3 regions of the Listeria rocourtiae subsp. hofi genome follow, and region 2 is predicted to be linked to each of the others. Evidence: riboswitches for the same ligand, from Rfam matches in the RefSeq annotation. Region 2 holds a riboswitch; each other region holds the start of a gene.

Region 1 (7,753 bases), on a different contig from region 2:
ATCGTATTACACAAAAAAGGGAGAGAATTGAATGTCAAAAACAACAAAATTTGCTGGCGGCTTGCTCGCTTGTGGACTAACTTTTTCACTTGCAGCACCAGTATTCGCAGAGGAAGAAACACAAGTACCTGAGGCAATCACAGAAGCAGTAGTGCCAGAAGCTAGTGAAACTACAGAAACAACTCCTGCTACTGATGAAGTAACTACCGCAGAAGAAAACACACCGAAAGCACAATTAAAAACTGCTGTAGCTGTTCAAAAAGAGGACGTATCATTTGTTAAAGATGCTACACCAGCAGTTACTGATTTTGTAACAGCTTCTGATGCAAGCACAACGCTTGCCTACAAAGCAGGAACAGAGCCAAAAACATCGATTGCAGGAACATTCTCAACAACCATAGTTGCAACATTAGCTGATACAACAACACAAGAATTTATTGTTAGCTACACAGTAACAGAACCTGCGAAAGCACCTGTAGAAGCAGCGCCTCTTGCAACTGCAAAAACTAACGTAACGACTGAAATCAATACTGCAATAAAAGATCCAAGTAAATTTGTGACCGCAGCAACTGGTGTAACATTATCATTCGTGAAAGCACCCGTTGTTAACCGTCTAGGCGTACAAACAGTTACAGTTGTTGCTACTGATGGTACAACAACTGAAAATATTCCTGTTAGCTATACAGTTGTTGACACAACAAAACCTGAAATTGAAGTTTATGAAGATGATTTTTACGTAGGCCTTGACGAAGATTGGTATGTTGAAGAACTAGTTGATGCAACCGATAACTCTGGCTTCGTGAAAACCTATTTTGCTAACGGTAGAGAAACATTGGATACATCTAAAGAAGGTACATTCACAGTGGAGGTTATCGCAGAAGACGCTAGTGGTAATACTTCTAGCGTGACGCTGACTTATACTGTTATGGGAGAAGATTTCTACTTCTTTGACGCACCAGTAGTTAATAAAACAAAAACAACATCAACTGACATTTACGGAACTGCAGAACCGCTTACAACTGTATTTATTATTTCTGAAAATGGCGAAGAACTTCTCGGTATGGCTGACGCTGATGAGAATGGCAATTTCCATGCTAAATTAGATGCGGCTCTTGTTAAAGGACAAACTGTTTTCCTAATTAGTATGGATATGGATACTGGTGAGTTCAGTGACGTTTCTGAATTTACATTCCAAGGCGATTCACTCAAAGTTAATCCAGTCGATAACGCTGAAAAGCCAGCAATTGTTCAAACTGTCAAAAAAGCCCCAGTTAAACCTATTGCAGCACCTGCACCAGTGAAAGCAACAACATTAAAAGAACTACCGAAAACAGGAGACAATAGTTCTACTGGTTTGGTATTTGCAGGTTTCCTAGTTTCTGGGCTAGCTGTAGCACTTCTTAGAAAACGTGGATAATTGAATAAAAATTGGTGGGGAATTTACTTCCCTGCCTTTTCTTTTTATCCAACTCTTCACTTATTGTTTCAAAGTTTCATCTTTCTGATAACCTTAGTCCAAATAAAGAAGGCAAAAAATCCAGTCATTGGGATTTTTTTGCCTTTTAATAGTTACATCTATCTTATTTCAGTTTACCAACGAAGAAGAATGTTGCAATGCAGTTGATTCCTTGGACGATAAAAAATGTTCCAACAAGAATAACAATACCGATTGCTCCAACGATTGGATTGAATAGGGAGATGAATCCTAGAATAATTCCTAAAATACCTAGTGTTAACAACCAGCCCCACCCTTGTGCGCCTTCATTTTTAGCAGCAAATGCTCCGATTGTACGCATAATTCCGGCGAATAGAACCCACATACCGAAAACGAGAACGAGTGTGACCGTTCCTTCTAACTGGTCGGCTAATAGCAGGATTCCTAGTAATACGGATAAAATGCCTTCTGCTAATATCCAGCCTGATACTTTTTGTCCGCTACGGTTAGAGAAATATTGGATAATTTGGAACATTCCAAGAATTAACATCAATATTCCGATAAATAATGTGAATGATAGTAGAGAAATTCCTGGGTGAGCAACAAACCAGATTCCTAAACAAATCATTGCGATACCAGCAAGCAATACCAGTATACGTGTAAATGTTTTCATGATATGTAACACTTCCTTTTTTATGATTAGAACTTTTAGGCTCTGTTGCTTATATTACCCTACTTCTATTGATTAAAACACTAATTGTATTGAATAATATTTTATGAATTATGTTTTTAGTCACATTTGGATGATAAAATTAAAATGCAAGCGTAATTTTGATATTTTTTAGTAACTTTTGGAGCGTTACTTAGGAAGATGGCGCTTAAAAAATTCATAATTTGATTGAAGCTCTCTTATGTTAGAAAAATCTGTCTATTATCTTGACAACAGGGCCCAAATCAGTGTATGATAGAACCAATTTAATACGCTTCTTATCAAGAAAGGTGGAGGGACTGGCCCTGTGAAACCTTAGCAACCGGACGTTTGATCACGGTGCTAATTCCAGCAATTTTTGCGAAGATAAGCTGTTGATTGTAGAATCGTTGTTTATTCAACCTCTCCATCTTGACGCTTACTTAGCTCTTGATAGAGAGGTTTTTGTTTGGACTATTTTAAAGAGAGAACAGGTGATTGCATGGGAACGCTTAGACAAATGGAGCTTTTTAAGGAAATACCGTTGACGCTTGAAAATGGGGAGACGATTGGACCAATTGTGGTTGGCTTTGAGACATATGGAGAACTTTCTTTAGCGAAGGATAATTGCATTTTGCTAGAGCATGCTTTGACTGGGACGGCTCACGCGGCAAAACATTTTGGCGATGATGTTGCCGGTTGGTGGGATGATTTTATTGGTGCTGGAAAAACGATTGATCCGGTTGACTATTTTATTGTTTGTACGAATGTGTTTGGGGGCTGTAGTGGAACAACAGGGCCATCTTCTGTAAATCCGAAAACTGGCGCGGAATATCGATTGCATTTTCCAGGTTTTACGATTAAGGATATTATTAAGGTGCAAAAGGAATTATTGGATGCGCTCGGAGTTGTGCATGTCGTTTCGGTAATCGGTGGCTCGATGGGTGGGATGCAGGCAACGCAATGGGCGATTGATTATCCAACAATAACGGGCAGTGTGATAAATTTAGCCTCTCCCTTGGCAGCAAGTCCAGAGGCGATTGGATATAACTTGATTATGCGGATGGCGATTTTGAATGACCCTGATTTTAATGGTGGGGATTATGTTGGGCAACCTGAGGGGGGGCTAGCAACGGCACGGATGGTCGGAATGATGACGTATCGCACAAGTGAATTGTTTTCGAAACGATTTGAGCGATTTACAGTAGCTGATTCTTCCCCTGGCGCTTTTTCGAAAGAGCATTTCCAAGTGGAGTCTTATTTGCAATATCAAGGGGATTCTTTTGTAGAGCGTTTCGATGCGAATAGTTATTTGTATTTGACAAAAGCGATTGATTTGTTTGATGTGACGGTGAACGGCGTGGATGAAAAACCACTGTTTGCAGGTATTCAGATTCCGTATTTGCTAGTAGGTGTGACGAGCGATCAGTTGTTTCGAATTCATGATTTGCGCCGAGATTATGAACTGATGAAGGAATGGGATGTACCAGTGACGTATTATGAAGTGGATTCAGATTATGGACATGATGCTTTTTTGGTCGAAGTAGAGAAATTTCACCCGCTAATTAGTACTTTTTTGACGCAACATTCGATGATAGAATTGAAAAAATAAAACTGGGATAAAACTCATTATCATATAAAATAAGCGAGATATCATCAATCTTTTTTCGAGTAGGATGTGAATCTTGCTTGACAAAAAATCGAGCGAAAGCGTTTATATTCAGGGGATTTCCTAAAGAGCTAACCGTTCTCTTAATTCACGCTTAGATTAGGACTATACATGATGACTGAAAACGCTCGCAACAGAGCCACTAGATCGTTCTCCATTCCTGTCTATCTAAGCATCCTGAAAGAATGCCTACTCGCGATGCAAATAGGCATATTGTGGCTGTAGCGTATCACTTATTCGAACAGCCACAACAATGCGAGCTCTTTTCCAGACTCTTTTATACCAAATTTATTTTCGTATAACCGATATCCAAATCTCACATTCATAGTCATCTGCTCTATTATCTCCGAACCCGTAAACTTCCATCTGAGGTCCTGGTCCTTGTTCGTATTTACTATTTGGCAACCACTCCGTATAGATTTTTTGCCATGTTTGCTGAATTGCATCTGGTAATGAACCTATCGATTGAAACACAGCCCACTGTAGCCCTGGAACTTCCAATTTCCCTATACTACTAGGTAATTCTTCGGTGCTCTCCACTGCAATCCAATAATCCATTTCCTGTTTTAGCGCTTGCTCCTCAGATATGCTACAAATCCCCATATATTTCGTAATCTCTCCATTTCCAAGCTCCTTCAATCGTCCCATTATCCCCTCCGACCAAGATTCTTCCCAAAATTTAGGTATATCAATTAAGTTTTGTCCTTCTTTAAATGAAAAGACTTTTTTGATACCAACAACCTGAAACTCTTCGCGCTTAACAATTTTATAATCCATATCTCCATCCCTTTTCAAAATTTGACTTCTATTTACGTACCTCAAATATACCCTTTTTTCAAACAAAAATTCTTTCCAATACTTGTACCACAAAAAATGCACAAAAATAGAAAAAGAAGTGAGAGACTTTGTTCCTCACTAAAGCTATCATTAAAATATACCAAAATACAAGGAGGACTTTCTATTATTATGAAAAAGTACAGGCTTCTCTTTATTGCACTATTCCTTTTCATGGTGTTGCCTATACTAAGCACGCCAAGCAACGCGGAAGCATCAACGCCAAATTTCACGTCAAGCATTCCGAGTACTGATTACATTGTATTGGAAATTACAGGATCCGCCGCAACTGGAGACCAAGTGTTAAATCACTTGAAAAATATGGATTTGCAAGGGAATAAAATAAAACGGCTGAAAATAATTGGCAATATGACAACAGATGGTAATCAAGGTGTGTTTACCCTATCTGATCTTGAAGAACTCGAATTAGATGGAACAACTGATGTCCCTGCCTTCTTAGCTTATCATGCTTCTAATTTAAAAAAATTGACTGACACGAACAATACAATCAGATCAATCGGTATGTATTCTTTTGCCTATAGTGGCCTTGAAGAAGTCGAACTTAATAGTGTCACGACATTGAATACAGGTGCTTTTAGAGAATGCCAATCACTCATCTCATTCAAAAGTTCTACCCTTCAGAACATGAGTAATTGGGTATTTTCCGGTTGTGCATTATTGACTATCTTTGAAGCAGCAAATTTGTCTGGACAATTGGTAAGTTCTTCATTGGAAAACACAAATATTGATACACTTGATTTGCCCAACATAACAGCTGTTTCGCCTTGGACCCCAATAAAAGACCTTAAAAACTTACGTGTGCTAAACTTAAACAGCATTTCAATAGCTCCTAGAAATTTTCTGAGTGCAATTGGTTCTGAGCGGTTAGAATATGTAGCAATTAAAAATGTAACCAATATTGAGCAACCGGATGTATTTGCTACTGGGAACACTAATATCTCCAACCTTTTGATTCATATTTCTGATAAAATAAACTTTGACAGTATTGATGAAACAAGCTTACATGCTAATACTGTTGTTGCCTTTCCAAAAGCCTCCACTGAACAATCCGTAAACGAAGGGGAACCGTTAACCATCTCTGCCTTCGCTTTTAAAACAGCACCAACAACAAATGTCACATTCCAGTGGTTTAAAAATAACCTATTGCTTGCAACAACACCATCATTATTAGTGACCTCAGAGGCACTATCGACACATTCTGGAACAATCACATCTCGCTTCTTTATCAATAATCAACCTACACCAGCTAATTGGCCCAGTTCTGAAGAGCATATCGTCAACATCCTAAGCGCTGGCACGATTGGCTTTGAGGTAGTGAATCCCTTCTTTTCATTTGAAGACTTTGCAATTTCCGATCGTGATACTTTGGTGAAGCGAAAAAACTCTTCTACAGGTATTTTCATACGAGACGAGCGTTTTAATAAAAGCAATTGGGAAGTTCATGCGAAAATCAAAGCTCCTTTAACTGACCTGAATTCAGAAAGAACGCTTGACAGTGCTTTAGTTTACATTAATGAAACAGGCAACAAAACATCGCTAACTAATGAATCCCTTCCAGTCTATAAAAGTAGCTCTAAGAACAATACTACTGAAATTCAGTGGGAGCAAAATCAAGGAATCTTATTAAACATCATAAGCCAACAAGCTTTTGTTGGTCATTTTAGTACGGAGATCCAGTGGGAACTCGTTCTCGCACCATAGAATAATGGGGAGGTATCCTTTCAAAATACTTAGAATAAAGGTAGGTGATGATTGGATAGTCCTACTATACAGGGAAGTTTCGCTTTACTTCTAATCATAGCCAAAGATAGGGTTACCTTCCCGTTTTTAATCACCCTGTACACTTTTCACTAATTTCCTTGGATATAGACGCTTTTACTTGATTTCTGTAAAGCAAGATAAAAATCGTCCTACTCCAATAATGAGTAAGACGATTTTTATCTTGCTTATCGTTTTGTCCTGAGCTGTTTTTAATCTTTATAAATTGATTTCGTTTTATTGAGCCATGCATAACCCAGACCCATTACTAAGCCACCACCAACGTAATTTCCAAGTAAGGCTAAGGATAGGTTCGTTGATACGCTGCTCCAAGTCATGGCGTCTAAGTGACCACCTGAGGCAAAGAATGCTAGCGAGAATGACGAGAAGTTGGCGATAACGTGCTCGAAACCTAGGAAAGCAAAGATGAAAATGATGAATACCATTGCGAAAATTTTTCCTGCATCATCTTTCATCCGCATCGTACAAATAACCGCTGTATTAACGACAATATTTGCGAAAATTGCTTCAATAAAAATCTGTAAAGGTTCTTTTTCGAGTTTACCGGTAACGGCTGTAAATAAGAAATGATCGGCTGGTAACGCGTGGAATGCTGATGTAAGTGACATCAAGTAGCCGGCAAGGATACCACCAATTAAATTGCAAAATATACAAAGAAATAAAATACCTAAAGCTTTGCCAGGTTTAATAATTTTTTGATAAACACCTGTTGTCATGTACATCATATTACTTGTACCGAGCTCGGCATTCATATAAATAATCATGACTAGTGACCAGCTGAACATAAATGCATAAACAATTTTTCCAAGTCCGTGTGCAAAGTGATCGACCTTATCACCAATCATCACCGCAACGGCCGTTCCGAGCGTTAAAAATAAACAGGCCAATATAGCGCGGAAAATATACCGAATGACACTATTTTGCACGAGATCGATTTTTTTACGCGTACTATAGTCGACTTTCTGCATCAATGTACTATTTTCTGAATCCAAATTCTTCATCTCCATTAATCAGTTTTCATAACTCCACAACCTTACCATTGTAGCACGAAATAGACGCTTTGAAAATAACCATTTTGATGATAATGAAATGATTTCATAGTTTTTCTGAAAAGTTACTGAAATCGACATATTTTTTAATGAATCTAGTCTATAATTCCCACTGTAGCAACTACCTAAACATAAAAATGGATTGCTGCGACCCGTTTGATTATTCTAGTTTCTTTATCTTATGCAAATATTATAGAACCTTTATAAATTTCTTTAGATATTATTGTTAACATAAAACCACGCTATCACTTCAATAAATCCAAATTAAGATGGAGGTA
Region 2 (7,753 bases):
CAAAATTGGATGTACTACTTTGGACGTCACCGGTTCTAGAGACTTCAAACCACGACGTAGCGCACGAATATGATCCGGCGTTGTGCCACAACACCCACCTATCAAACGCACTCCTTCTTGTCTGAAAATCTCCCCATACTGCTCAAAATAATCTGTTTCCGTTTGGTAAACCACTTTCCCTTCATCCATCTGCGGTAAACTCGCATTCGGATAAGCAGCTAAATAAGCATTCTCAAGAAGTGGCACCGTCTCAAGCGCTTTAGACATATGATATGGACCAAGTCGGCAATTTGCACCAACAACGTCCGCTCCCAACTCCGCCAGCTCCCGCAACGCCGATGCCAATGTTTGCCCATTTTGCAAAAGTCCTGGTTCATGCATCGAAACATTAGCTACAATTGGTAAGTCTGTTGTTTCACGCGTAATTTTTAACACTGCTTTCAACTCATCTAAGTCATAATAAGTCTCAAGTAAAATGGCATCAACACCTTCTAGCAACAAACAATAAAGCTGCTCGCGAAAACTCCGCTTAATCTCTTCCAGGCTTGGAGCCGCAATTCGCGCATCATTAGCCCCATTTATACCGCCAATTGTACCAAAAATATACACACCAGTACCGCGCGCCGCCTCTTTCGCATGCCGCACCGCCGCCTGATTTATTTTTTTTATATCATCTTCCAACCCATACCGCGACAACTTAATATAATTGGCGCTATACGTGTTCGTTTGGATAATATCCGCTCCAGCCTCGATATAAGCCCGATGGATTGCAACGATATCATCTGGATGTGATAAATTCAACTCTTCAAAGGAACGGTCAACTCCGTAAGAATAAAGCAACGTACCCATTGCACCATCAGCAATTAACACTTTTTCACTTAAATCGCGGCGTAAATTCATCAACGAGCACTCCTTTCCACTGTATAAGCAAGCGCCTGCTGGAAGTCTGCGATAATGTCATCCACATCCTCAAGCCCCGCCGAAAAACGTAATAATCCTGGCGTAATACCAAGTTTTAACCGTTCAGCCTCCGGAATTGCCGCATGTGACATCCGAGCCGGATACGATAAAATGCTCTCCACCGCACCAAGACTCACCGAAAATACTGGCAATTTCACATGATTCACAAATTGTCGCGCCGCCTCTTCACTACCGAGGTCAAACGACAAGACTGCCCCCGCAGAATCTGCCTGTTGCTGTTGAATTGCATAATCCGGATGACTCACAAGCCCAGGATAAAAAACTTCCTCCACCCGTTCTTCCATTTGCAAAAATTCTGCCAGTTTCTGCGTCGATGCTGTACCCACGCTCATTCGAACAGCAAGCGTTTTTAGCCCGCGTAACAACAACCAACAATCCTGCACACCAAGCACGCCACCTGTTGAATTTTGTATAAAATAGACCTGTTTAGCTAACTCCTCATTATTAGTAACCACAAGCCCCGCCAAAATATCACTATGTCCACCAATAAATTTCGTTGCACTGTGTACCACCAAATCCGCGCCCAAATCAAGTGGTCGTTGCAAAGCTGGCGTTAAAAATGTATTATCCACAAATGTATAGCAGTTATGTTGCTTCGCGAGCCTTGCCACCGCTGCAATATCCGTCACTCGCATTAATGGATTCGAAGGCGTCTCCACATAAACCAACTTCGTATTTTCCTGAAAAGCCGCAGCAATAGCATCCAAATCACCCATATCCACAAACGTATGAGCAATACCAAACCGCGGTAAAACCTGCTCCGTTAACCGAAATGTCCCGCCATAAACATCACCAGAAATAATAAAATGATCCCCCTGCGACAAAGTTAACAGCGCCGCTGAAATTGCAGCCATGCCAGTTGCAAATGCAAAACCATGCGTTCCGTTCTCCAGTTTAGCAATTGCTTCCTCCACAGCCTGACGCGTCGGGTTCCCAGATCTCGCATAATCAAACACGTGGTAATTATCAAAATCCGGCTGATGAAACGTTGATGACAAGTGAAGCGGCGTGTTCAGTGCACCAGTTGCCTCATCAATTCCAAGACTTGCATGCACCACTTTCGTATCAAATGAAAAGTCATCACTCATTTATACCCACCTCTTCCTTCAAAACCAACGCCAAAGCTTGATCCAAATCAGCAATTAAGTCATCACTGCTCTCAATGCCAACAGAAATACGTAACAATTCATCCGTTAAACCATAAGATTCCCGAAGCTTGCGCGGCACATCTGCATGCGTTTGCGTCACTGGATACGTAATCAAACTCTCCACACCACCTAAACTCTCCGCAAATGTAAATAATTTCAAACTCCGCAACAATGGTGAAACAAGTGTAGCATCCTTAATCAAGAAACTCACCATGCCACCTTTTCCAGGATAGAGTACTTTCGTTACAGCTTCATGACCATCTAAAAATTCCGCCACTTTCCGCGCATTTTTCTGATGCTGCTCCACCCTCAAAACAAGCGTTTTTAGTCCGCGCATCAACAACCAACTATCAAACGGCGAAAGCACCGCGCCAATAGAATTATGAAAATCACGCAATTGCAACGCTAAATCCTCACTTTTCACAATCACTGCACCTGCCAACACATCATTATGCCCGCCGAGATATTTCGTTGCACTATGAAAAACAATATCTGCGTCCAAATCAAGCGGTTGCTGCAAAATTGGCGTTAAAAATGTATTATCTACAATTACCAATAGATCATGTTTCTTCGCAAAAGCCACAACAGCGGTAAGATCAGTCTCCACCATCAAAGGATTCGTCGGCGTTTCGATAAATACAGCCTTCGTTCCAGGCGTTATCAAACTTTCTAAATCATCAATATCCGTCGTTTCCCAATAAGAAAAATCTACGCCATACTTTTTCGCAATCAATTCAAAATAACGATATGTACCACCATATAGATCCCGCGAAGAAATAATATGATCGCCACTCGAAAACAATGTAAAAATCAGCTGAATCGCACTCATTCCCGAGCTTGTCGCAAAACCAGCTGTCCCATTTTCTAACGTCGCTAGCGCTTCCTCCAAAACCTCTCGCGTCGGATTCCCTGTTCTCGTATAGTCATACCCCGTTGAAACACCAAGATCTTCATGACGATATGCAGTTGACAAATAAATAGGCATGTTCACAGCACCGGTCGCCCCGCTTTTTCGATTTCCAATTTGTGCTACAATTGTTTCTTTTTTTAGTTTTGTCAATCCAATCCCCTCCATCAATTTAAAAGCGCTAAGAGTAGCAACATCATGCCGTTCCTAGCGCCTCATTTCCTATTATTTTATAACTTTGTACGTTTCACGAATCTCTTTCGTCGCACGCACCATGTCCTGCAATGCTGCAATCGTTTCTTTCTCCTTACGCGTTTTTAGACCGCAATCCGGATTCACCCAGAACTGACGCGCATCAATCACTTTTAGAGCTCGATGAATATTTTCCTGAATCTCACCCGTAGTCGGAACACGCGGGCTATGAATATCATATACACCAAGACCAATTTCCTTATCATATCCAACTCTCTCAAAAGTCTCAATAATTTCACCGTGACTACGTGAAGTCTCAATTGAAATTACATCTGCATCAAGTGCGCTAATCGTATCGATTATATCTTCAAACTCCGCATAACACATATGCGTATGAATTTGTGTATCATTCTTAACCGAAGTTGTCGTTAACTTGAATGAATATACCGCATCATCCAAGTACTTCTGCCATCTCGAACGTTTCAGTGGTAAACCTTCACGAAGCGCCGGTTCATCCACTTGAATTACACGAATACCAGCTTCCTCAAGTGCCTCCACCTCTTTACGTAGCGCCAAACCAACCTGATTCGCCACCACATAATCTGGCACATCATCACGCACAAACGACCAGTTGATAATCGTAACAGGCGCCGTCAACATTCCCTTCACAGGACGATCCGTCAATGATTGTGCATAAACACTTTCCTTCACCGTGATTGCCTCCGTAAACGCAACATCTCCATAAACCAATGGCGGACGCACCGCACGCGAACCATATGACTGCACCCAACCAAATTTTGTCGCTTGGAATCCATCTAGCTTCTGACCAAAATACTCCACCATATCCGTTCTTTCAAACTCACCGTGTACGAGCACATCCAAATCCAAATCCTCTTGAATCCGAATCCAGCGCTCCGTCTCCACCTCAATGAATTTCTCATACTCCGCATCCGTAATCACATTTTTTAACCAATCCGAGCGTTTCTTCCTGACCTCAGGCGACTGCGGGAAACTACCAATCGTCGTTGTCGGCAATAAGGGCAACTGTAACCACTCATGCTGCAACTTAATCCGCTGAGCAAAAGGTAATTCACGTTTAACATCTACATTCTCTAAATTGCGAATCGCTTCCTGAACCTCCGCATTATTTCGGTGATGCGATCCATTAATTGCTGATAATGCTTCTTTCGCCTCTGCAAATTCCGTCGCAACCGCATCCCCGTTCAGTGCCCCCGTAAGCGCTACTAACTCTACCAACTTCTCATCCGCAAATGACAAGCCTCCAAGTAGCACGTCATCTAAATCAGACTCACTCGCTTTTGTTACAGGTACGTGTAGCAATGAACTAGAAGGCTGTACAATCAAGCGATCTTTCGATACAACTTTTGCAATTCGCTCCAATAATGCTAACTTCGCATCCAAATCTGCGCGCCATACATTACGTCCATCAATCACCCCAGCTGCCAATGTTTTATCCTCAGGAAAACCAAATTTCTCAAGCGCTTCAATCGACTCCCCGTGATCATGAACAAAATCTACACCAATCGCATCCACAGGCAGTTTAACAACCTCTTCAAAATAATCAAGACTTTCAAAATAGGTTTGCAATTCAATCTTCAATTCAGGCGCAACATCCTTAAACGAAGCATAAACTTCCTCAAACAAAGCCAGCTCTTCCTTGTCAAAACTAGTGGCCAAGTAAGGCTCATCAATCTGCACCCATTTCGCACCAGCATCCTGCAACTCCTTCAAAATTTGACCATAAAGCGGAACTAACTGATTCAATAACCCTTTAAAATCAGCATTCCCTTTTGCCAATTTCAAATAAGTAATCGGTCCAACAATAACTGGTTTTCCATCGATACCAAGTTCTTTTTTCGCTTCCTCATAGTAAAACAATGCCCGATTCTCCGTCAACTGCGGCTTCGCATCCACAAGCTCAGGCACAATATAGTGATAATTCGTATTAAACCACTTCGTCATTTCCGAAGCCACGGCACCATCATTCCCACGCGCAACCTCGAAATATGTATCAAGATCCACTTTCCCAGCCTCATAGCCAAACCGTTTTGGCACAATTCCAAACGTGATACTCGTATCTAAAATGTGATCATAGAAAGAAAAATCTCCTACTGGAATCAAATCAATCCCCTTATCCTGTTGTTTTTTCAAAGATTGTAAACGCAATTCTTTAGTTTCAGAAAGTAATTGCTCTTCAGAAATCTTAGCATTCCAATAATTTTCAAGCGCCTTCTTCCACTCACGTTTCTCACCTAAACGCGGATACCCCAAATTTGAACTTTGAACTTTCGCCATTTCGCATCACCAATCCTTCATTATTTTTTTCATATAAAAAGCCCCTCCAGCAAAGACCAGAGAGGCTACGAATATCTAAAAATACAAATCCGTATTCACTCTCTTATCTTTCGAAACATGATGTTTCGCAGGATTTAGCACCTTTTCAAAAACTGAAAGGTTGCCGGGTTTCACAGGGCCAGTCCCTCTACCACTCACAATAAGAGTTATCATATGAAATTAATTACATCCAGTTCTGATGTATTGAATTTATATTACCATCCCATGAAATTCCTGTCAACTAAAAAATCACACTATTGTCGAACTTTTTCGAGCATTCCCAAAAAACAAGGCCAGAAAAGCCACAACCAATAGCCCAGTAATCACAAAATAAAACACATCGTTCCCGAATAAACCAATCATGATTCCTGTCGCAGAAGGGCCAATAATACTTCCCAAACTAAAGCTCATCCCTACTAAAATATTTCCAGCAGGTAACAGCTCAAGCGGCGTCAGATCCGTCATATAAGACAATCCAAGTGAATACATCGACCCAAGAAAAATCCCCATAACAAAAAACATCGCAATCAATAAAATACTATTAGAAACAAAAGCCGTCACAAAAAATAATGCAGCCCCCACTCCTACAAAAATCGGTAAAACCTTAGCCCTACCAATCCTATCACTCAAAATCCCAATTGGAACCTGAAATAAAATCGTCCCTACTGAAAAAGCAGAAATAATCGTCACGACCATGGCCTGTGGAATCCCATCACGAAGCCCAACAATAGGAAAAGTAGCATTAAGCGCAGTCTCCAATATCCCGTAAACAAAAGGCGGAAGCATTGCAATCCAAGCCAATTTAAACACACCCGAAAACCTCTTCAAACTACCAAAAAAAGAAATTTCACGTATAACCGCACTCTCTGCAACAAACTCATTCCTAAGAAACCATACAAGTCCCCAAGCAATCAGAACCAGAATGCCCGATATAAGAAATGGTAAATTCGCATTAATTGCCATCAAATTCACTAACTGCGGCCCGATTGCAAACCCCAGTGAAAAAAACAGCCCATAAATCGCCATATTCCTGCCACGCTTCGAAGGATGACTCATTGCCCCAATCCAAGTCTGAGAAGAAAAGTGCAACATATGATCTCCCACACCAATCAGCAAACGTAAAATAAACCAGAAATATAAATTAAACCAGAGTGGGAATATCAATAAAGCAACAGCTACAAGTCCACCTCCAACAACAATAATCGGCTTGTATCCAAAGCGATGTAAAGGCGCCTCAATAAACGGTGATACTAATAACACCCCAATGTATATACCAGTGGCATGAAATCCATTCAATCCCGAAGAAACACCTTTTCCTTCAAATATAATTGAAATCAACGGCAACAATAACCCCTGAGATAATCCAGATATAGCAACAACCACTGTTAAAATCCAAAACTTGAATCTATTACTCTTCATACCTATCCTCCAATGCATTTTTAGCAATAAAAAGAACAATGCCATAAATGACATTGTTCTTTATAATCAGCGATGACCCGTACGGGATTCGAACCCGTGTTACCGCCGTGAAAGGGCGGTGTCTTAACCGCTTGACCAACGGGCCTCATTATTAAACCTAATTTCGCATCTTTTATACTGGCGGAGAAGGAGGGATTTGAACCCTCGCGCCGCGTTAACGACCTATACCCTTAGCAGGGGCACCTCTTCAGCCACTTGAGTACTTCCCCAATATAAAACTTACAAGCTCCACAGGCAAGACTCGAACTTGCGACCGATCGGTTAACAGCCGATTGCTCTACCAACTGAGCTACTGTGGAATAATATTATGGTGGGCCTAAATGGACTCGAACCATCGACCTCACGCTTATCAGGCGTGCGCTCTAACCAGCTGAGCTATAGGCCCATAATATATAATGTAGTACAAAAGCGGGTGATGGGAATCGAACCCACGACAACAGCTTGGAAGGCTGTAGTTTTACCACTAAACTACACCCGCACAATCCAAATTTAAATTTTTAAAGGCGGCTAGTGGGAATCGAACCCACGCATGCCTGAACCACAATCAGGTGCGTTAACCACTTCGCCATAGCCGCCACTATCGCTAATATGGTGCCGGCTGCAAGAGTCGAACTCGCGACCTACTGATTACAAATCAGTTGCTCTACCAACTGAGCTAAGCCGGCTTAAGATAATTCTTCATATTGAAAAG
Region 3 (7,753 bases), on a different contig from region 2:
TCGAATCCCATACTGCATCTCAAAAGCCTCCAGCTGCGCCTTCAATCTATTAACACCCAAACTTTCCTGCGCCGGCTTTGTCATTTTCAACGTTTTTCGAATTTCTTCAATACCCGATTGATTAATCGCAATCGCATTATTCAGCAATTCTGTAGCCTTTTCAAGGTCAATTGGAAGTAGCGCTTTAGCAGCCTCTAACTGCATCAAACCACCCGTCAACGAATGTCCCAATTGATCGTGAATTTCATGTGATAACGTATTCCGCTCCTCTAATTTTGCCAAATATGCCTGCCTAAGCCCATTCGTTTCTGCAGCCTCAAGCCTTGCAACAAAGCCATCCAACTTCACTCGCATATCTTCATTTTCAAGTGTTAATTCTTCTAATAAATAAGCCATCCGGTTCAAATGCCAATAAAACACCCCTACAAACACACTAATTCCTACATACATCAATGGTAATCCGCTGAAAAAAAACATAATGCAGGTCAAAAGCAAAGGCCCCCAGATCCAGCCTATATTTATTTTTCGCCCCTGTAACCAAAGCGCAAACGTACAAAATGGTAATAACAATATCAGTAACGGCAAATACCACAACCCTGAAATGCCTACAAGAACAATTAATAAAATACGAATTTCTACTCTATAACGCACTAAAATAAAAGATAACAATGTCACTGACAAATACAATAAAAAATGCAGTAAATAAAGTGCTATAAGAGCTCCTTTCGCATTCACCTCAAACAAATAGGCAATCAGCAACACGCAGACAGCCACATCGAGCATTACCTTCCACTTCGTCATGCCTCGCCGCCTCCAACACGCCCCGTCAAATAAAGAATCGCCAGTTGCGTCCGGTGATCCAATCCTAATTTACCGAGCAAAGCCGAAATATTATTGGCGACAGTACCTTCCGAAATAAATAAATTTTTAGCAATTTCCTTGTTTGACAGCCCACTCGCAATAGCCTTCATCACGTCCAGTTCACGCGCCGTCAAATGTAAGTTACTCAAATCCGGTTTTGCCTCACTAACGAGTGATGATTTCACTTTATCCCAAATTTCGTCCTGTAAAATACTCTGATTTTGCATCACGCTCGTAATCGCATGACGAATCATCTGCGGATCATTGTTTTTAAGTAAGTAACCCTTCGCCCCGTTTTCAATAGCTTTCAAAATAAAAGCATCATCATCAAATGTCGTCAAAATAATTACTTTCGTCTGCGTCGTTTCCGTAATCTGCTTCGTTGCCTCAACCCCGTCCATTACCGGCATCCGCACATCCATCAGTACCACATCCACCTCATGCATCTGACAAAAAGCCACTGCCTCCGCACCATTTTCCGCAGCACCTAAAACCTCAATCCCGTCCATTGTCCCCAAAATAATTTCTAACCCACCGGTAATAAAAGAATTATCATCTACTACTAAAATTTTAATCATATTCGCCGCCACCATCCATTTCATAAATCCAACATAGCATATTTCTAACTATTTCTCCATTCATCAAAAAAATCGCCCCACCTATTTCATTAGGCAGAACGATTTTTTGGAGCTTTTAGTTAGAAACCGGCACGACTGCACCTTTCCACTCTTTTGTAATGAAATCTTGAATTTCTTTTGATTGTAATACTTTCACTAATTCTTTAATATCTTTGTTGTCCTTATTCTTCTCTTTTGCTGCAACGATATTCACGTAAGGAGAATCTGTTTTCTCAATCGCAATTGCGTCTTCTTTCGGATTCATACCTTGATCTACAACAAAATTCGAGTTAATCGCAACAATATCGCCTTCTTCGTTGTTATATGCTGTCATCAAGTAGCCAGCATCCACATCATACTTGAACTTAATGTTTTTCGGATTTTCTACGATATCATCAAACGTCACGTCTTGGCGCTTCACACCATCTTTCAATTTAATCACGCCATTATCAGCCAAAATTCCTAGCACACGTGGCCAATCCGATTTACTGTTAGACATAATCACTTGGGCATTTTTCGGCAAATCTTCTAGTGAATCAATTTTCTTAGAATAAAGGCCCATTGGCTCAATATGAATGCCACCCATGTTTACGAATTTATAACCTTTTTCCTTCATTTCAAGCTCCATGTAAGGAATCGTTTGGAAATAGTTCGCATCCAAGTCGCCTTCATCTAATGCCACATTAGGCATAACGTAATCCGTGTATTTTTTAATATCTAGATTAATACCTTTTTTTGCTAAGATAGGTTTCGCTTTTTCTAAAATAACAGCATGTGGTGAGTTAGAAGCACCGATAACGAGTGTTGTTCCTTTATCGCTACTCGCGTCATCTTTCGAACCTCCGCCACAAGCCGCTAAAACTAATACCAATGTCAGTGTAAATAATCCTAATAAAACTTTTTTCATCTATTAACTCCCCTTTTCTATCGTTTATCGACCCATTTGGTCAAGATGTCCCCAATGAATTGGAAAACAAATACTATAATTAAAATAATAATAGTCGCAACTAATGTGACTGCCGGCTGCGCTCGTTGGAAGCCTTCTAAATAAGCCGCATTCCCAAGCCCTCCTGCACCGATAACACCTGCCATAGCCGTGAAACCAACCAGTGAAATCGCCGTCACCGTAATACCTGAAATAATCGCCGGCAAAGCTTCAGGAATCAAAACCTTACCAATGATTGTGAATAAATTGGCACCCATTGCTTTTGCTGCCTCGATAACGCCCTTATCCACCTCGCGAAACGCAATTTCAACCATGCGCGCATAAAATGGAGCCGCCGAAATAATCAAGGCTGGTAGTGCCGCCTTTGGTCCAATAATCGTACCGACAAGCGTTTTTGTCATCGGAAGTAATAACACAATTAAAATAATAAATGGAATCGAGCGGAACACGTTGACCAAAATGGCTGTTATCCAATACGCCGTCCTTGATCCCGCATCCTTTTTTCGGTTCGTCAAGAATAAAACAAGCCCCAAAGCCAATCCTAAAATAAAGACCGCTACCAGAGAAACTAGCGTCATATAAAGCGTCTCTTCTGTGGCCGTTTTCATCATGTCCCAATCGACATTTGCGAAATATCCTGTAGAATCGTTCATCCTTCAATCACTTCCGTTTCTATCTCAAGCTCGCGTAACCGAGTGATTGTGGCATCTACTTGCGACGCTTCACCTTGAATTTGAATATATAAAGTCCCATACGCACCATTTTGTGTTTGCGTCAAGTTCCCATGTAAAATATTGAGTAACACTTTATTATCTTGCGCCACTTGCGAAATAATTGGTTGTGTCGCTGTCCCGCCAACAAAAAGCAACTTCACAAGCTTACCTTCTGAATAGTTTTCCAGCAACAGATGAATCAATTCTTCCGTTTCATCTGACTCCGTTACTTGACGTACAAAACGCTTCGTCACAGACTCTTTCGGATGTTGGAAAACTTCAATCACATCGCCAAGCTCAACCACGCGCCCAGCTTCCATGACCGCTACACGATTGCAAATTTTGCGGATGACGTGCATTTCATGTGTAATCACGATAATCGTTAAATTCAGACGACGATTAATATCTAGCAATAGTTCCAGTACTTCGTCAGTTGTTTGAGGGTCAAGTGCTGATGTTGCCTCGTCACAAAGCAAGACTTTCGGGTTATTTGCAAGCGCGCGTGCAATCCCAACACGCTGCTTCTGTCCACCACTTAATTCTGACGGATACGCATTTTCTTTTCCTTCCAAGCCGACAAGCCGAATCAACTCATTCACTCGAAAACGTCTTTGCTCACCACGCACTCCTGCAATCTCCAAAGGAAAAGCGATATTATCGTATACCGTGCGTGACCAGAGTAAATTAAAATGTTGAAAAATCATTCCAATTTGCTGACGTGCCCTGCGCAGTTTACTCCCTCTAATTTTGGAAATAAATAAATCGTCCACTTCCACTGTGCCTTCTGTTGGCAACTCTAAACCATTAAACATTCGAATCAGTGTACTTTTACCAGCGCCCGAATATCCGACAACTCCGAAAATTTCACCCTTCTCGATATCTAGACTTACATCGTTTACAGCTCTGACATTATTTTTCCGAACCTTGTAATCCTTTGCAACATTTTTAAGCCTTATCAAAGTAAACTCCACCCTCAATCTTTTTCTAAAAACAAAAAACCTCTCTTGCTACTTGGAGCGAAGAAAGGTGTAATTACATACATAATTTACGCTTTTCTCTCATCTCTCAGAACATAACGCTCTGTATGAATTAGCACCTTGCAATGAATGCATCGAACATCCACTTAGGTTGCTGGGTTTCTTCGGGCATGTCCCTCCACCACTCTTGATAAGATTATTTTTCAGGCGTCCATATTTCGCGCGCCTTGTGTTTATTAATATTACATGTTTTTAGTCGGATTTGTCAAGATTCAATTGCGAATTTATTTTGAAAAACCAAAATCGATCAATGTTTGGGCATCGCTCATTCGTTCTTTTTCATTTTTACTACCCAATGAAATCGAAATAATTCGTTTACCATTCTGAACTGCCGTTGCAATAAGGCAATAGCCGGCTTGATCTGTATATCCTGTCTTTAAGCCGTCCATACCTTGCACAAGGCCATCTGCCAGCACTTTATTTGTCGTCTGGATAGAATCCCCTTTTTGCATCACATATTCCGAGCGCGATGTCGTTTCCAGCACCTCTGGGTAATCTTTTAGTAATCGCTTCGTCAAAATCATTAAATCAGCCGCCGTTGATACGGATATATCTCCAGCCTCATTTAGCCCACTTGCACTACTAAAATGCGTCTTATCTGACATTCCGAACTCGTGCGCTTTTGCATTCATTTTGTCTACAAAGTTCTTCTCATCAACCTGACTTGCGAGCGCTTCTGCAGCATCATTTGCCGACATAATTAACATCGCTGCAAATAAATCCTGTGCCGTGTAGTATTTTACTCCCGTTTTAGCGTAAAGACTCACCGCCTGGGGATCATCCAAATAACGTAAGGATAGCATCTCATCCCAAGCGAGTTTTTTTGTATGTACCGCCTCTAAAATCAAATAAGTCGTCATTAATTTGGTCAAACTAGCAATTGGGACAGCTTTATTCTCGTTTTGTGACAAAAGCGTTTTATCCTCTTTCGCATCAACAACAAGCGCACTCGTTGCCTCAAATAATGGCTTAGCACGTGTATCCTTCATAAAAAATATAAAAACTAAAATAGCAACTATCGTCAAGCAAGCTAACACTAGAACAAGCGTCTGTTTTTTCATCTTTTCCCCTCCTCCTAATACATCTTACCTGAAAATAATAAAATGGAAGGTAAGAAATTAGAAAGAAAAAGTAAAGATTCAGCGCCTAAAATAACAGTTTTGTAAGAAAACAAATTATTTTATATGCTGAATCTCAAAACTAACGCTCACTAATCGGCAATTTCACCGTAAAAGTTGTTTTTCCTTTTCTACTCGTTGCAAAAACATATCCACCATGGCGCTCAACAATCGACTTCGCAATCGCTAGACCAAGTCCAGTTCCTACCGTTGTCCGATTCTTGTCTACTTTATAAAAACGCTCGAACAATTGTGGCAAGTCACTGGCCGGTATCTCTGTCCCATAATTCGAAACCTCGATAATTGCCATTCCAGCTTCTTTTTTCGCACTAATATCGATTTTCTTCCCAGAAGCACCATATCGAAGCGCATTGGAAAACAAATTCTCGAACAAGCGCATAATCTGCATCCCATCACCCTTGACTTTCAGATTATCCACAGCATACATCTCAACGATGCGCACTTCTTTCTCCGCAGCAGAGCGTTCATACTCAGAAACCAATTGGCGCAGTAGTTCCACCATATCCAACATGTCTTCCTTAATATGAAATTCTGTGCTTTCAAGTCGTGTATAATCAAACAAGTCATCAATCAATTTATGCAACCTTTGCGCCTTGCCGTATACAAGTTCCGTATAATGACGTAACTCCACCTCATCCCGGTATCTATCCTCGTGAATGTAACTTAAATAACCCAAGATCGATGTTAACGGCGTACGTAAATCATGCGACACATTTGTGATTAAGTCATTTTTAGCTTGTTGCGCCTCTTGCTCTTGCTCAATCAGTTTTGCCTGATGTTCTCTCATTTTCTCGATGCTTTCCTCCAACTGTATAATCTCTGGAATCAAACTATCCTGCTCCATAGGCTGATCTTGAAGAATGGCTATATTAATTTGTCGCAACTGTTTTCTGAGTAAATTCTGCTTAAAAAGCCAATAGAAAAAATTGAAAAAGATGAACGCAACAGCTAAAATACCAAGATATTTAACCGTGATGAGCCATGGTGAATTAAGCAATCTATCATAACGACCATAGCCAAATAAATCAATAAACCGCGTTGTAGTTCCAGTCAACACTATCGAATCACTCGTCACAGAAACCAGCCATAAGCCAATCGTCCGCAATGTAATAACACTCGCCCACCAAGACAAAAATGCTAAAACAATAATTTGCAGTAAGGACATTTGCTGCCAGATACGCCAAATGAACTGCTTAAACTTCAATTTTATAACCTACTCCCCAGATAGTTTTAATCACATTCTCTCCATCCATCGCGTCTCTCAATTTATCGCGTAGATTACTGATATGCACCATAACCGTCTTGCTCGCACCAAGCGCCTTCTCTTGCCAAATTCGCTCAAAAATCAACTCTGAACTAAAAACACGACCAGGCTCATTCGCAAGCAAAAATAAAATATCAAATTCCGAGGTCGTCAAATGTAAGTCCTTCTCATGTACCATCACCGTGTGCAATTCCCGATCAATCACAATTGGCCCTAAAATCAGCTGATTAAGCGGTGTACTTCCCAAATGTCCTTGCCTCATCAACTGCACCCGTCGCAAAATGGCCTTCACGCGAACCGACAGCTCTAACGGATTAAACGGTTTTACCATATAATCATCCGCCCCAGTCAAGAGACCCATAATTTTATCGTTATCCTCCGCCTTCGCACTCAACATCAAAATTGGTGTCGTAATCCCCTCTTGACGCATCAAACGGCAAACTTCTAGGCCATCCATTTTCGGCATCATAATATCTAAAACAACCAAATCCAGCTGCTCTTTTTGTACTACATCCCATACTTGGGCGCCGTCATACGCATCAAAAATCGTATAACCCTCATTTTGAAGATATAATTTCACTAAATCCACAATTTCTTTATCATCATCCGCAATTAAAATTGATGTCATTCTATCGCCACCTCACTTTTTATCTCGCTTACAAGTATTGTAACATAAGGCGCCTATCATTTCGTCAAAACTTTTTCCTCTTCCGGCTCCAAATGAATCAACACTTGCGCCTTCGCATAAAAATCGTAAATTTCCTTTTCAATCACATCACACAACGAATGCGCCTGCTCAATCGTTTGGTTATTCGCGACTACTAAATGAAAATCAATATATTCCTGCGCACCAGCACGGCGCGAGCGGAAATCATGAAACTCAATAAAATCGGCCTGATGCGTCATAATAATCCGCTTAATCTCTGCTTCCTCGCTCGGTGACAAACGCTTATCCATCAACGGCGGGAACGACTCCTTCAACAATTTCCAAGCCTCATACATGATATAAAACGCCGTCAAAATCGCAATCAATGGATCAAGCCATAGCCATCCCGTCAAATGAACGAGCAACAAACTAAATGCAATCCCAAGCGATGTGAACACATCCGTATACAAATGTAACGCATTCGACTTCATCGCTACCGAATTCTCTCTATCCGCTGCCCTTTTAATAAT

The links. A riboswitch is a leader RNA that binds a small molecule or an ion and turns the genes downstream of it on or off. The one in region 2 is predicted to bind S-adenosylmethionine.
Region 1: linked by a shared signal. The riboswitch ahead of metX (homoserine O-acetyltransferase MetX) and the one ahead of metE (5-methyltetrahydropteroyltriglutamate--homocysteine S-methyltransferase) in region 2 are both predicted to bind S-adenosylmethionine.
Region 3: linked by a shared signal. The riboswitch ahead of R8925_RS07645 (methionine ABC transporter ATP-binding protein) and the one ahead of metE (5-methyltetrahydropteroyltriglutamate--homocysteine S-methyltransferase) in region 2 are both predicted to bind S-adenosylmethionine.

The regions. Positions count from the first base shown of each region.
Region 1 is NZ_CAUYTL010000040.1:205-7,957, forward strand. Features, by position in the region: gene R8925_RS13795 (LPXTG cell wall anchor domain-containing protein) at 32-1,417, shown strand; gene R8925_RS13800 (HdeD family acid-resistance protein) at 1,581-2,108, opposite strand; SAM riboswitch class I at 2,420-2,517, shown strand; gene metX (homoserine O-acetyltransferase MetX) at 2,626-3,735, shown strand; gene R8925_RS13810 (GyrI-like domain-containing protein) at 4,081-4,569, opposite strand; gene R8925_RS13815 (leucine-rich repeat protein) at 4,759-6,348, shown strand; gene R8925_RS13820 (formate/nitrite transporter family protein) at 6,618-7,418, opposite strand.
Region 2 is NZ_CAUYTL010000018.1:51,454-59,206, forward strand. Features, by position in the region: gene R8925_RS09120 (bifunctional homocysteine S-methyltransferase/methylenetetrahydrofolate reductase) at 1-900, opposite strand, end outside; gene metC (cystathionine beta-lyase) at 900-2,069, opposite strand; gene R8925_RS09130 (aminotransferase class I/II-fold pyridoxal phosphate-dependent enzyme) at 2,062-3,189, opposite strand; gene metE (5-methyltetrahydropteroyltriglutamate--homocysteine S-methyltransferase) at 3,262-5,544, opposite strand; SAM riboswitch class I at 5,645-5,750, opposite strand; gene R8925_RS09140 (MFS transporter) at 5,833-7,002, opposite strand; tRNA gene R8925_RS09145 (tRNA-Glu) at 7,076-7,147, opposite strand; tRNA gene R8925_RS09150 (tRNA-Ser) at 7,181-7,271, opposite strand; tRNA gene R8925_RS09155 (tRNA-Asn) at 7,289-7,361, opposite strand; tRNA gene R8925_RS09160 (tRNA-Ile) at 7,371-7,447, opposite strand; tRNA gene R8925_RS09165 (tRNA-Gly) at 7,470-7,540, opposite strand; tRNA gene R8925_RS09170 (tRNA-His) at 7,565-7,637, opposite strand; tRNA gene R8925_RS09175 (tRNA-Thr) at 7,652-7,727, opposite strand.
Region 3 is NZ_CAUYTL010000013.1:36,437-44,189, forward strand. Features, by position in the region: gene R8925_RS07625 (sensor histidine kinase) at 1-801, opposite strand, end outside; gene R8925_RS07630 (response regulator) at 798-1,439, opposite strand; gene R8925_RS07635 (MetQ/NlpA family ABC transporter substrate-binding protein) at 1,555-2,385, opposite strand; gene R8925_RS07640 (methionine ABC transporter permease) at 2,403-3,077, opposite strand; gene R8925_RS07645 (methionine ABC transporter ATP-binding protein) at 3,074-4,096, opposite strand; SAM riboswitch class I at 4,193-4,311, opposite strand; gene R8925_RS07650 (D-alanyl-D-alanine carboxypeptidase family protein) at 4,399-5,235, opposite strand; gene R8925_RS07655 (sensor histidine kinase) at 5,375-6,523, opposite strand; gene R8925_RS07660 (response regulator transcription factor) at 6,507-7,205, opposite strand; gene R8925_RS07665 (cation diffusion facilitator family transporter) at 7,262-7,753, opposite strand, start outside.